2 regions of the Eubacterium album genome follow, and region 2 is predicted to be linked to the other one. Evidence: predicted binding sites of a transcription regulator. Region 2 holds the regulator's gene; the other holds the start of a gene.
The links. Region 2 encodes HrcA, which represses chaperone genes, less so after heat shock. Its sites were predicted from a motif close to TGTTAGCACTCNNNNNNNNNGAGTGCTAACA; they were not measured.
Positions count from the first base shown of each region.

Region 1 (7,991 bases), on a different contig from region 2:
TGAAATATTAAATCTTACAATGTCTATTGTAAGAACAATTCCACCTATAACAGCTATCGCTTCTGCTATCAAAGTTATAATAAACGCCTCCGGAAATTTAAAAGCAAAAAATACTGCAATAATTCCAATAATGGCTGATGGTGTTGCAATACCTATAGCAATTTTTCCCGGCAATGTTGGTGTATATTTTAAATAATCATATTTTTTATCCATTTAGTGCCTCTATTCTCTTAAAATAATGCAGTTAACGCTCCAAATACGCCTGCACTTCCAAGTCCCATTATAATTCCTGCCAAAAGAACTCCACCCATTACAGCAATTACACTTGATTTAAAATCCATATCAAGAAAACTTGCTGCTAAAGTTCCTGTCCATGCACCTGTTCCCGGAAGTGGAATTCCCACAAATAAAAACAATGCTACAAATAGTCCTTTTCCTGCTGTTTCCTGTAGTTTCTTTCCGCCTTTTTCGCCCTTTTCTATACAAAAAGTAAAGAATTTTCCAATATGTTTTTTATCTTTTCCCCAAATCAATACTTTTCTCGCAAAAAGATAAATGATTGGAACCGGAAGCATATTTCCTATAACACAAATAATATAAGAAGCTAATAAAGGCATTCCAATTGCCTGTGAATAAATTAACGCTCCTCTAAGTTCAACAAGAGGAACCATTGAAATCAAAAATATTATGATGTAATTTAACATAAAACTCTCCTTAAATAATTTTTCTAATACTATACCAGCATTTTGAAGTATAACATTACCTATTGTTTTTCACAAGTCCTTTTGTGGATTGCTTTGTTGCTTCTCTACGTTAATAATGACCCCAAATTAAGCAATCTTATTTTTTTATTTACTATTTATCTCTTCTTATAATTTGCTTATTTGAATTCATTTTATCAACTGTAACAAATACATAATCCTGTTTCTTTAATTCTTTTATAACCGTTTGTGCTGCATCAACAGAGCTTTCAAATATGTCATGCATTAAAATAATATCTCCATTTTTTACGTTTTTTAAAATTTTATCAGTTACAATGTCCTTATTTTTATATTTCCAATCTAACGGGTCAACATTCCACATAACTACAGACATTGATGTTTCGCTTAAAAGTTCATCAGTAAAACTGCCAAACGGTGGACGTATGTATTCCGGGATATATCCTGAAATATTTGTAATCCATGCATTTGTAGTATTAATCTCCTCTACCGCCTCATCAAATCCTAATTTCGTTAACTGACTATGATTAAATGTATGATTTCCAATCAGATGTCCTTCATTTTTCATTCTTATAACAATATCTTCGTTTTCTTTTATATTTTTCCCAACTAAAAAAAACGTCGCCTTTACATTTTCTTTTTTCAAAATATCTAACAGTCTTGGGGTACATTCACTGCTTGGTCCGTCATCAAAAGTTAACGCAACCCTCTTTATGTTTTTATATTTATTTATTGTTTTCAAATTATTTTCTGCTGTTTCTATAGTTTTTTTCTTCAAATTTCCCATTATAAATAAAAGCGGCAATATCATAATTAATGCAATAACCCACCATTTTTTTAACTTCATTTAAATCCTCTAAATCTTATTTTTATGTTTTTTTATCTTCTTTAAATTATATATATTTGTAAAGTGGAATATGTTTAATAGGACGTTTTAAACAAAATAAAAAGCTGAATTACCAACATGTTAATACGATTCCTGTTATTACACAAGTCCATATTTTATGCTAATAATTCAGCTTTTATATAATACCAGAGTCAAAAAGACCTAAGCCCACATAAGTTTGCTTATAAGTGGTCGAAAGACCTTTGTCTGATATCTTTGTCTGATATCTTTATCTTATAATCAGTTTTCCATCTTTTGCATCAACCGTAATAGTATCTCCCATATTTACATCTCCTTGTAAAATAATCTTTGCTACTAAGGTTTCTACATTCTTCTGTAAATATCTCTTAAGCGGTCTTGCACCATAAACCGGATCATATCCATTATCTGCGACAAATTTCTTTGCCTCGTCTGTAAGCACTAAATGTAAATCTTTGTCTGCAAGTCTTTCATTCAAATTTGCAACTATTAAATCTACAATTCCGCCAATATTATCACGGGTAAGTGGTTTAAACATAATAATTTCGTCTAATCTGTTTAAGAATTCAGGTCTGAAATGATTTCTCAAATCATTCATAACCATCTCTTCTGCCTCAGGCTTTATATCACCATTGTCATTGATTCCTTCAAGCAAATATGAAGAACCAATATTTGACGTCATAATTAATATTGTGTTTTTAAAGTCCACTGTTCTGCCCTGAGAATCTGTAATTCTACCATCGTCTAATACCTGTAATAATACATTAAATACATCCGGATGAGCCTTTTCAATTTCATCAAAAAGTACTACCGAATATGGTTTTCTACGAACTGCTTCAGTAAGCTGACCGCCTTCATCATATCCAACATATCCCGGAGGCGCTCCGATTAATCTTGACACTGAATATTTTTCCATATATTCACTCATATCAATACGAACCATATTTGTCTCATCGTCAAATAAATTCTGTGCAAGTGCTTTAGCAAGTTCTGTTTTACCTACACCTGTAGGTCCTAAAAACAGGAACGAACCTATTGGTTTACCAGGATCTTTTATTCCCGCCTTTGATCTGATTATTGATTCAGTAATCTTTGTAACTGCTTCATCCTGTCCAATTACACGTTTGTGTAACTGTTCATCCAAATGAAGAGTTTTATTTCTTTCTGTTTCTGTCAGTTTAGCAACAGGTATTCCTGTCCAACGTGAAATGATTTTTGCAATTTCTTCATCTGTAACACTTTCACGTACCAAAGACAAATCTTTATTTTTTACATTTGCCTCTTCACTTTCTAACTGTTTCTGTAACTGAGGTAATCTACCATATTGTAACTCAGCCATCTTTTCAAGATCATACTTGCTCTGGGCAATCTGTATTTCTTTCTTGACCTGTTCAACCTGTTCACGAAGTTCCTGTAATTTGTTTACAGAATTCTTTTCGTTTTCCCACTGAGCTTTCTTATTGTTAAATGCATCTCTAAGTTCAGCTAATTCTTTTTGAAGTTCCTCTAATCTTTCTTTGCTCAAATTATCGGTTTCCTTCTTTAAGGCTGCCTCTTCAATTTCCATCTGCATAACTTTTCTTCTAAGTTCATCAAGTTCTGTAGGCATTGAATCAAGTTCTGTTTTTATCATCGCGCAAGCTTCATCAACAAGGTCAATTGCCTTATCAGGCAAAAATCTGTCAGTTATATAACGGTCAGATAATGTTGCTGCTGAAACTAATGCACTATCTGTAATTTTAACTCCGTGGAAGACTTCATATCTTTCTTTCAATCCTCTTAAAATTGAAATTGTATCCTCCACTGTTGGTTCATTGACCATAACAGGTTGGAAACGTCTTTCTAAAGCCTTATCCTTTTCAATATATTGTCTATATTCATCAAGTGTTGTTGCACCGATACAATGAAGTTCACCTCTTGCAAGCATAGGTTTTAACATATTACCTGCATCCATTGCACCATCTGTTTTTCCTGCGCCGACAATTGTGTGTAACTCATCAATAAATAAAATTATCTCTCCGTTACTGTTCTTTACATCTTCAAGTACAGCTTTTAAACGCTCTTCAAATTCACCTCTGTATTTAGCACCTGCTACCAATGCTCCTAAATCAAGTGAAAATATCTTTTTATCCTTCAATCCATCCGGAACATCTCCACTTACAATTCTTTGAGCCAAACCTTCTACTGCTGCTGTTTTACCTACACCGGGTTCACCGATTAAAACAGGGTTATTTTTTGTCTTTCTTGACAATATACGAATTACATTTCTAATTTCACTGTCTCTTCCAATAACAGGGTCTAACTTTTGATTTCTTGCTCTCTCAACCAAATCCTGTCCATATTTTCCAAGTGCATCATAAGTAGCCTCAGGATTATCATTTGTTACTCTCTGATTTCCTCTTATCTCAGCTAATACCTTTAAGAATCTTTCCCTTGTAATACCATATTCTTTGAAAAATTCTTTAACTTCTTTATTTGGCTTAGCAATCATAGCAAGGAATAAATGTTCAACTGAAACATATTCATCTCCCATTCTCTTTGCTTCATCTTCTGCTGCTAGCAATGCTGAATTAAGACTCTGACTAATATACCTCTGTCCGCCTTGTACTTTAGGTTTCTTACTAACATAATCTTCAATTCTGTTTTTAAAATGTGTTGTCTGGATTTCCATCTTTTCAACTAATTTTAAAATCAGACTGTCTTCTAAATTAACAAGGCTGTATATTAAATGTTCCTGATCAATTTCCTGATTACCAAATTCCTCAGCAACCTTTTCACAGTTCTGAACTGCTTCAATTGACTTCTGTGTAAATTTACTAATGTTCATCTTCTATACCTCCTTAACTTCTGTTTTAAATATTAGTTCTTCACTCTCTTTCTTAGGATTTTCCTTTCCTACAAATACGTTATAGCACTTTTGTTAGCACTCGTCAAGAGTGAGTGCTAATTATTTTTTTAATTTTTTTAGTTTTTCTTTTGTTTTCATAAAAAGAACTGTTACATATCAATAACGCAACAGTTCCTTTTATGTAGCACAGAGCAAGCCGTAGTCATTAAATCATAGGTTTGCTTACCCTGACATCTTATATACTATGTATTTACGTATTATTATCCGCCTTAATTTCATTAAAGTTTAGAGTATATCTATATGTTCTCCATTTAAAGCTTTGTTCATACTACGGACTGCACAGAATTTGCCGCACATTGAACATGTATCTTCATGTTCAGGTGCTCTGTCTGCTCTAATTGCTTTTGCAGTTTCAGGATCAAGTGCGCATTCCCACTGAGCATCCCAATCTAAAACTCGTCTTGCATCTCCCATTTTATCATCTATATCTCTTGCGCCTCTTACGCCTTTTGCGATATCAGCTGCATGAGCTGCGATTTTACTTGCAATTATTCCCTGCTTTACATCATCTAAATTTGGAAGTGCCAAATGTTCTGCAGGTGTAACATAGCAAAGGAAAGCTGCTCCACTCATTGCTGCAATTGCACCACCAATAGCTGCTGTTATATGATCATATCCGGGTGCTATATCTGTAACTAAAGGTCCTAAAACATAAAATGGTGCTCCCATACAAATTGTCTGCTGAACTTTCATGTTAGCTGCTATCTGATCCATTGGTACATGTCCCGGTCCTTCAACCATAACCTGAACATCTTTTTCCCATGCTCTCTTAGTTAATTCTCCAAGACGAACAAGTTCTTCAATCTGACATACATCTGTTGCATCTGCAAGACAACCCGGTCTGCAGGCATCTCCTAATGAAACAGTAACATCATATTCTCTACATATATCAAGAATTTCATCATAGTATTCGTAGAACGGATTTTCTTCTCCTGTCATGCACATCCATGCAAAAACAAGTGAACCTCCTCTTGATACAATATTCATTTTTCTTTTATGTTTGCGAATCTGCTCTATTGTTTTTCTTGTAATTCCACAATGAAGTGTAACAAAATCAACACCATCCTGTGCATGTAAACGTACTACATCTATAAAATCTTTTGCTGTTAAAGTATCCAAGTCTCTCTGATAATGAATTACACTATCATATACAGGTACTGTTCCTATCATTGCAGGACATTCACTTGTAAGTTTTTTACGAAATGGCTGTGTGTTTCCATGACTTGATAAATCCATGATTGCTTCGCCACCCATCTTTACGGCTGACATAACTTTTTCCATTTCAACATCATAATCTTTGCAATCCTTAGAAATTCCAAGATTTACGTTAATCTTTGTTTTTAACATAGAACCTATTCCTTCAGGATCGAGACACTTATGATTCTTATTAGCAGGAATTACAACTTTACCACTTGCTACAAGAGGTAAAAGCTCCTTTACTTCCATTTTTTCTTTTTTTGCTACAATTTCTAATTCCTTTGTTACAATTCCTTTTCTTGCAGCTTCCATCTGTGTTGCATATAATCTTTCTTCCATCGTAATTCTCCTTTATTATTTTACTTTAGTATATTCATTTGTAATAGCAAATCCATGATTCATAGGTCCACTTCCCTTTCCTAAATCAAGCATAGCTGCTAATGCTCCTGAAATATACTCTTTGGCTCTAAAAACTGATTCTTCCAAATCATATCCTTTTGCCAGATTTGATGCTATTGCTGATGATAATGTACACCCTGTTCCATGGGTATTTGGATTATCTATTCTTTTCCCATGAAACCATTTGAATTCATTATCTTTATATAATAAATCGCTGGCATCATTTTGGTTATGTCCTCCTTTGCAAAGGACTGCACAGTTATATGTTTTTGCAATTTTTTCTGCTGCCTTTATCATATCTTTTGAGTTGTTTATTTTTATTTGGGCCAGTTCTTCTGCCTCCGGAATATTTGGAGTAAGAATCGTTGCCAAATGAAACAATTCTTTTTTTAATGTGTCTACAGCATCTTCATTAATAAGCCTTGCGCCACTTGTTGCCACCATTACCGGATCAATAACAATATTTTTCGCTTTATATTGTTTTAATTTATCAGAAATAACTTTTATAAGTTCTTTCTCTGAAACCATTCCTACTTTAACTGCATCCGGTTCAATATCCGTAAATATGCAGTCAATTTCCTGTGCCAGAAATTCAGGTGTTGCATTCTGTATTGCCGCCACGCCTGTAGTATTTTGAGCAGTTAGAGCTGTAATGGCACTCATAGCATACACTCCATTTGCCATCATCGTCTTTATATCTGCCTGAATACCTGCTCCACCACTTGAATCACTTCCTGCAATTGTAAGGGCTGTCTTCATATAATTCTCCTACTATTTATTATTTAATTATCTTTTTGTCACATATATAGTAATTCTCTATATGTTCTCTAGTCTTACTTTACCTGATAATATTATTCTACAATTTTGCTTATTTCTTCTTTTAAGCCACTAGCTGCATTTTTTATATTATTTGCTCCATAAATTGCACTAATTACTGCAATTCCGTCTATTTTACTTCCTGTTAATTCTTTAATGTTATCATGAGTTATTCCACCTATTGCTACAACAGGAATTGACACTGCTTCACATATTTCTTTCAAAGTTTCATACGTTACTTCTTTTGCATCATCTTTTGAATTTGTCGGAAATACTGCTCCTACTCCAAGATAATCTGCACCTCTCTTTTCTGCCAAAAGTGCCTGTTCTACTGTCTGTGCGGATACACCTATGATTTTATCAGGTCCTAATTTTTCTCTTACCATACCTGCTTCCATATCACTTTGTCCTACATGGACTCCGTCTGCTCCTATTTCTACAGCAATATCCACATTATCATTTATAATGAAAGGTACTTTATATTCTTTGCATAACTTCTGTAATTCTTTTGCCTCTTCAAGGAAATGCTCCTCATCTAATTTTTTCTCTCTTAACTGAAGAAAAGTAACTCCTCCGTCAAGACTTTCTTTTACTACTTCGTATAAAGTTCTTCCGTTTAACCAATATCTGTCTGTTACTGCATACAATAACAAATCTTTTTTATCTAATTTCATATTTTGCTCCTTTATCGAGAGTTTCCTTATCCATATTATAGATTGCATCAATAATTCTATTTCTATATGTAGAATTACCGTCTCCCTCTTTCATATAACTCCATCCGATTTCACCTGCAAGACCCATTGTACAAACTGCTGCTGCAGCTGCCTCTAACTGTTCGTTAGGATTTGCTACTAAAAATGCTGTCATCATTCCTGAAAGCTGACATCCTGTTCCTGTTATTTTTCCCATTTCAGGACGACCATTTCTTATAACAAAACATCTTTTTCCATCGCTTACTAAATCAATTGCTCCTGTAATAGCTATTATTGTTTCACTCTTTTTTGCAAATTCTTTTATAAATTTAATTGAATTTTCCAAATTTTCTTCGGTCACTGCATCTGCTACATCAGCATCTACACCTTTTGTT
Region 1 is NZ_JAODBU010000007.1:74,972-82,962, reverse strand. Features, by position in the region: gene N5B56_RS07995 (hypothetical protein) at 1-213, opposite strand, end outside; gene N5B56_RS07990 (COG2426 family protein) at 231-704, opposite strand; gene N5B56_RS07985 (polysaccharide deacetylase family protein) at 856-1,566, opposite strand; gene clpB (ATP-dependent chaperone ClpB) at 1,835-4,411, opposite strand; gene thiC (phosphomethylpyrimidine synthase ThiC) at 4,718-6,028, opposite strand; gene thiD (bifunctional hydroxymethylpyrimidine kinase/phosphomethylpyrimidine kinase) at 6,044-6,847, opposite strand; gene thiE (thiamine phosphate synthase) at 6,940-7,578, opposite strand; gene thiM (hydroxyethylthiazole kinase) at 7,565-7,991, opposite strand, start outside.
Region 1: the regulator HrcA is predicted to act here: its motif matches at 4,503-4,533, upstream of clpB (ATP-dependent chaperone ClpB).

Region 2 (7,991 bases):
TGCACCTAGTGTTATTTACAAAATATATAAAAACGATGGAAGTGTTATAGAACTTACAAATCCTTCTAATTTGCCTGACCCAAGTGAAATTGAGCATATGGAAGAACCTATTGTTCATGCGGAAATAATGGTAACAACTGAGTTTATCGGTGCTATTATGGAATTATGTCAGCAAAGAAGAGGAACATATATAGGAATGGAATATGTAGAAGGTTCAAGAGCATTACTCGAATACGATATTCCGTTAAATGAAATAATATATGATTTCTTTGATGCACTTAAATCCCGCTCAAGAGGATATGCGTCATTTGATTATGAATTGAAAGGATATGAAGCAGCTAAGTTAGTTAAACTTGATATTCTTATTAATAAGGAAGAAGTGGATGCACTTTCATTTATCGTTCCGGATGTTACAGCATATGAACGAGGCAGAAAAATGTGCGAGAAACTTAAAAATGAAATACCACGTCAGTTATTTGAAATTCCAATTCAGGCAGCAGTCGGAAGTAAAGTAATTGCAAGAGAAACAGTTAAGGCAATGCGAAAAGATGTTTTGGCTAAATGTTATGGTGGCGATATTTCACGTAAGAAAAAACTTCTTGAAAAACAGAAAGAAGGAAAGAAGAGAATGCGTCAGGTTGGTAACGTTGAAATACCACAGGAAGCATTTATGGCAGTACTCAAATTGGACGAAGATTAATATAAAAGGTCTCTTTGCAGCAGGCAGAGGGACCTTATTAGTTGAAAAGAGAGGTAAAAATGAGCAAACATTTAGAAATATATATCCATATTCCGTTTTGCGTAAAAAAATGTGATTATTGTGATTTTCTCTCCGACAGGGCAGATTGCAAAACTAAAGAGGAGTATGTGGATGCGTTAATAAAAGAAATTGAATTGTCAAAAAATATTTTGAATGGATATGAAGTAGATTCAATCTTTTTTGGAGGAGGAACCCCTTCTATATTGGAATCACATTTATTTGAATGCATAATGAATGCAGTAAAAAAATATGCAAATATAAATGAAAATACAGAAATAACGATAGAATGTAATCCGGGCACTTTGACAAGAGAAAAATTAGAAGTTTACAAGAAAACCGGAGTGAACAGATTAAGCATAGGACTTCAGTCAGCAAATGATGATGAATTAAAAAGCATTGGAAGAATACACACATGGCAGGAGTTTTTGGATAATTATCGAATAGCAAGGGAATGTGGATTTGACAATATTAACATTGACTTAATGAGTGCACTTCCGGGACAAACGATTTCATCATATAAAGAAACTCTAGAAAAGGTAGTTGCCTTGAATCCAGAGCACATATCGGCGTATAGCCTTATAGTAGAAGAGGGCACGATAATGTATGACAGGGTAAATGAAGCAGCATTGCAGGGAAAGGATATACTTCCTGATGAAGATACTGAGCGTGAAATGTATTACATGACAAAGAATATCTTAGAAGAAAATGGATATCACAGATATGAAATATCAAATTATAGTAAAGAAGGCATGGAATGTAGACACAACGTAGGATATTGGCAGAGAAAAAATTATATTGGCTTTGGAATAGGAGCAGCTTCTTTATTAGAAAATGAAAGATATAATAATATTTCAGATTTAAATAAGTACATTGCTTTCATAAATGAAATATACAATTGCGAAGATAATATGGATGAAATGACAGCTTTTCAATATGGTAGTGAAGAAATGATGGATTATTTATTTGAAGATGAAGATGATTATGAATTTGAAAATAATAATCAACAATCAAGAGAAGATGAATCTGTATTCGAAGAAAAAATTTATCGAAAGAAAAGTGATAATGATACAGACTTTGATACTGATTATAACAGATTAGGTTCAATTCATAAAAACATTGAAAGACTCTCTAAAAATGATCAGATGGAAGAATTTATGTTTTTAGGCCTTAGAATGATGGAAGGAGTAAACAAAACTAAATTTGAAACATTATTTAATAAGAAGATAGAAAACGTATACGGTAATGTCTTAGAAAAACTTACACAGGAGAAATTATTGAAAACCGAAAACGACAATATAAAACTTACCGAAAGAGGAATTGATGTAAGCAATGTAGTATTATCAGAGTTTTTATTATAATAATATAATATGTAGAATACTCTATTTAATACTAATAAATATAGAGAAACTAATAAACTATAATAATTATAATAGGAATTATAGTAGGTAATTAATTGAACATTAATACTAGTATTGGGGAAAATAAAAAAACAAAACTAATTGCATTCAAAAAATATATATTTAATAATATCCAAAATAAAAATATCTAAAATTAAACATCATAGCACAAACCGGATAAATGTATATAATAACGAAAGAGCATTTGCCACCGTCGGTTCAATGTTCCATCATATGGAATGACTAGAACCGAAGGTTCTAATGTCAGACCATATGATGGAACATTAGAACTGCTACGAGTGGCAAGCAGCGAAAGCGTTCTTTCGATATTATATACATTTTTAATTGCAAGCAGCGAAAGCGTTCTTTCGATATTATATACATCCTTAAGGTTTGTGCTATTTTTCTATGTTCACAAATTATTTACAAAAGTTTCTATAATTTTTTTTGCAAAAATGTTGACAAATAATATGGTGGGTGCTATTTTAATTTATGAAAGATGTTAGCACTCAAAACTAACGAGTGCTAATAAGTAGAAAGGAGATGGAATATGGAACTGACAGAGAGAAAAGTAAAAATATTACAGGCAGTCATTCGTAACTATTTGGAAACAGGCGAGCCCGTTGGTTCAAGAACCATTTCTAAGTATACAGATCTTAACTTAAGTTCAGCAACCATTCGTAATGAGATGGCTGACTTAGAAGAGATGGGATATATAGTTCAGCCTCATACATCAGCAGGACGAATTCCTACAGATAAAGGTTACAGACTTTATGTTGACGATTTAATGAAAGAAAAAGTTCAGGAATTAGACAACAGAGAAAAGAAAGTAACTGAAAGAGAAAACCTTTTATTTGAAAAGGTTGATAAGGTTGAAACCCTTCTTCAGAATATGGCGAAGATGCTTGCAACCAATACTAATTATGCAACAATGATTTCAACATCAAGGGATAACGAAGATAAGATAAAATTCATTCAGTTGTCACTTATGGATGACAATCAGATTTTATGTATTGTTGTTTCGGGAAGAAACAGAGTAGTAAACAAGATTATAAAAGTTAAAGACCAGATTAATGAAGAAATGGTTTTGAGACTTAATGTGGCACTCAATACAAGTCTTGCAGGATTAGCAGTTGAGCAGATTAACATAGCTGTTATTTCAACACTTACATCTAATGCAGGTGAACATAAAGAATTAGTAACAGATGTGTTACAGGCAATTACAGAAGCCATTGCATCAGAAGCACAGATGAAGATTTATACATCAGGTGCAACGAATATTTTGAAGTATCCTGAATTAAGCAGTAACGAGAATGCAAGTTTGTTGCTTTCAACATTTGAAGAAAAGAAGCCATTAACCAATTTGGTAAATGATAATGAAACAGGAATTCAGGTTTATATCGGTGAAGAAACTCCGGTAGAAGGAATGAAGGATTGTAGTGTTGTAACAGCAACTTATGAATTAGAAGATGGCATTAAAGGTACCATCGGAGTTATAGGTCCGAAGCGAATGGATTATGAGAAAGTTGTAGAGACATTAAGAACAGTTAAGGGCCAGTTAAGCGATGCTTTCAAGAAGGAAGACGAATAGAAAGGAAGGTCCAATGGAAAAGAATATTAACGATATGCCTGAAGAAGAAAAGGTAGAAAAATCTGAAACTGAAGAAGAAACAGTAGAAGATACAAATGAAACAGTAGAAACTGAAAAAGAAACAACAGAAGATACTAAAGAAGATAAAGACAAAAAAGAAGCAGAAGATAAAAATTCTTCAGACAAAAAAGAAAAGAAAAAAATATTTGGAAAGAAAGATAAGAAAGACCAGCAGATAGAAGAGTTAACTGATAAACATCAAAGACTTATGGCTGAATTCCAAAACTATAGAAACCGTAGCGAAAAAGAAAAATCAGCAATGTTTGAAGTTGGTGCAAGATCAATTATTGAAAAACTTCTTCCGATTGTAGATAACTTTGAAAGAGGTATCGCAGCATTATCAGAAGAAGAACAGAAATCACCAACAGGTCAGGGAATGAATTTAATATATAAGCAGTTGATGACAGCATTTGAAGAAATGGGAGTTACAGTCATTGAAGCTAAAGGCCAACAGTTTGATCCGGAATTACACAATGCAGTAATGCATGAAGACAATGACGAATTAGAAGAAAATGTTGTTGTTGAGGAATTCCAGAAAGGCTATAAATATAGAGACAGTGTTATAAGACATAGCATGGTTAAGGTAGCTAATTAATTTTACAAATAAGAAATTATTTAACATATATTTGAACTCGGAAAACCGAGAAATAAGAAAATTATCAATTTAGGAGGAAATATATCATGGGAAAGATTATTGGTATTGACTTAGGAACTACAAATTCATGTGTAGCAGTTATGGAAGGTGGAAAACCTACAGTTATTACAAATGCAGAAGGTGTTAGAACAACTCCATCAGTAGTAGCATTTGCAAAATCAGGTGAAAGATTAGTTGGTGAAACAGCTAAACGTCAGGCAGTTACAAACGCTGACAAGACAATCTCTTCAATTAAGAGACATATGGGAACAGATTACAAAGTAGCAATTGATGATAAGAAATATACACCACAGGAAATTTCAGCAATGATTCTTCAGAAGTTAAAAGGTGATGCTGAAGCTTACTTAGGTGAAAAGGTATCAGAAGCTGTTATTACAGTACCTGCTTACTTCAATGATGCACAGAGACAGGCAACAAAAGATGCAGGTAAGATTGCAGGACTTGATGTAAAGAGAATTATCAACGAGCCAACAGCTGCAGCATTAGCTTATGGTCTTGATAATGAAAAAGAACAGAAGATTATGGTATACGATTTAGGTGGTGGTACATTTGATGTATCTATTATCGAAATTGGTGATGGTGTAATCGAAGTATTATCAACTTCAGGTGATAACAGACTTGGTGGTGATGACTTTGATGAAGCAATTACAAATTATATGATTTCTGACTTCAAGACAAAGACAGGTGTAGACCTTACAACAGATAAGATGGCACTTCAGAGAATTAAAGAAGCAGCAGAAAAAGCTAAGAAGGAACTTTCTTCAGCAACACAGACAAACATTAACATCCCTTACATTACAGTAACAGCTGAAGGACCACAGCATTTTGATTTAACTCTTACAAGAGCTAAATTTGATGAATTAACAAGAGCATTAGTTGAAAGAACAGCAGTTCCTGTACAGAATGCATTAAGAGATGCCGGAATTACAGCAGCTGAACTTGGAAAGGTATTATTAGTTGGTGGTTCAACAAGAATCCCTGCAGTACAGGATAAGGTTAAACAACTTACAGGTCATGAACCATCTAAGAGTTTGAATCCTGATGAATGTGTAGCAATCGGTGCATCAATTCAGGGTGGTAAACTTGCAGGTGATGCAGGCGCAGGCGAAATCTTACTTCTTGATGTTACTCCACTTTCATTATCAATTGAAACAATGGGTGGTATCGCAACAAGATTAATTGAAAGAAATACAACAATTCCTACAAAGAAGAGCCAGACATTCTCAACAGCAACAGATAACCAGACAGCCGTTGATATCAACGTAGTACAGGGTGAAAGACAGTTCGCAAGAGATAACAAGAGCCTTGGACAGTTCAGACTTGATGGAATCCCACCAGCAAAGAGAGGTGTTCCACAGATTGAAGTTACATTTGATATTGATGCAAATGGTATCGTAAATGTTTCAGCTAAGGATTTAGGAACAGGAAAAGAACAGCACATTACAATTACAGCAGGTTCAAATATGTCTGATGAAGATATCGATAAGGCTGTAAAAGAAGCTGCTGAATTTGAAGCACAGGATAAGAAACGTAAGGAAGGCATTGATGCTAAGAATGAAGCTGATTCAATGGTATTCCAGACAGAAAATGCTTTGAATGAAGTTGGTGATAAGATTGATGCAAATGATAAGGCAGCAGTTCAGGCTGACATCGATGCATTAAAGGCTGTAATTGCTGAAATTACAGATGACCAGAACATCACAGATGCTCAGATTGAAAGCTTAAAGAATGGAAAAGAAAAATTAATGGAAAGCTCACAGAAAGTATTCTCAAAGATGTATGAACAGGCTCAGGCACAGGCTGGAGCACAGGGAGCAGGTCCTGATATGGGAGCACAGGGAGCTTACCAGGATCCTAATGCAGGAGCTGGAGCAGATGATGTAGTTGATGGTGACTATAAGGAAGTATAATCTGAATACACATATAGCACTGGGTTATAGAATATGATAGAATGTATCCCGTCCGGGTTTAGCCCGGACGGGTTTTACAAGTTATTTATACTAATATAAAAATAATGAAAATAGGACTAGGGTATGACATCCGTGTTTTATTTGCAGATTATTTATTCATACTAATATGAAAGGTGATAAAAATGGCGGAAAAAAGAGATTATTATGAGGTATTAGGCGTTGATAAAAATGCTGACGAAGCCACAATAAAAAGCGCATATAGAAAATTGGCTAAGAAATATCACCCGGACGTAAATCCTGGGGAAGAAGCTGCGGCGAAGTTTAAAGAAGCATCAGAGGCATATGCTGTACTTAGTGATGCTGATAAGAGACGTCAGTATGATCAATTCGGTCATGCAGCATTTGATGGAAGCGCAGGAGCAGGAGCCGGAGGATTTGATTTTAATTCTGCAGACTTTGGAGATATATTTGGAGACATATTCGGAGATATATTTGGCGGAGGCAGACGTAGTTCAAGAAACAGCAATGGTCCTATGAGAGGAGCAGATATTCGTGCTTCAGTCAGAATAACATTTGAAGAAGCTGTATTTGGATGCGAAAAGGAATTAAGTCTTAATCTTAAAGATGAATGTACAACATGTCATGGAACAGGTGCAAAGCCTGGAACACAACCTGAAACATGTAGCCGATGCGGAGGTAGAGGTCAGGTAGTTACAACACAGCAGAGCTTCTTTGGAACAATGCAGAATATTACAACATGTCCTGAATGTAACGGAACAGGTAAGGTTATAAAGGATAAATGTGCAACATGTCACGGCACAGGATATACTTCAAGTCTTAAAAAGATTGCAGTTACAATTCCGGCAGGTATTGATGACGGACAGAGTGTAAGAATCAGAGAAAAAGGTGAACCTGGAAGAAATGGCGGACCAAGAGGAGACTTATTAGTACAGGTTAGAATTATAGGCAATCCAAACTTCCAAAGAAATGGAATGGATTTATATACAAATACATCAATCTCATTTGCACAGGCAGCAATAGGAGGAGATGTAAGAGTTAACACTGTAGATGGAGATGTATTGTTTAACATAAAACCGGGAACACAGACAGGAACAAGAATCAGATTAAAAGGAAAAGGTGTTCCAAGTATTAGAAATAAAGCAGTTCGTGGTGATCAATATACAACTTTGATTGTAAGAGTACCTGAAAAATTGACTCATGAACAAAAAGAGTTAATTAAACAGTTAGACAAAGTATCAGGAAATACACTAAACCAAAGTGAAGATGAAAAGCCAAAGAAAAAGAGCTTTAAAGATAAATTTAAACTAGATTAAGAGATTAGAAAAAAGAAATATTGCGGATATAAAAGTAAAATTGCTTTTATATCCGTATTTTTATATATTAAAAATTTGAAAAAAATTTTATAAGTTAGAAAATATTAAAACAATCATTTAAATAAATAAAGAAGAAATAAGTAATGTATATATTAAATTAAGTAACAATAAAACAAGAAAAAATTGCAAAAAAAAGTTTTTGTGAACAATAAAACCAATGAGAGTAATCACTAATAGTCAAATTGTACAAAAACAAGCAAAAAAATAAGCGGTTTATAATAAAA
Region 2 is NZ_JAODBU010000004.1:281,603-289,593, forward strand. Features, by position in the region: gene lepA (translation elongation factor 4) at 1-700, shown strand, start outside; gene hemW (radical SAM family heme chaperone HemW) at 760-2,118, shown strand; gene hrcA (heat-inducible transcriptional repressor HrcA) at 2,708-3,748, shown strand; gene grpE (nucleotide exchange factor GrpE) at 3,762-4,403, shown strand; gene dnaK (molecular chaperone DnaK) at 4,490-6,373, shown strand; gene dnaJ (molecular chaperone DnaJ) at 6,556-7,707, shown strand.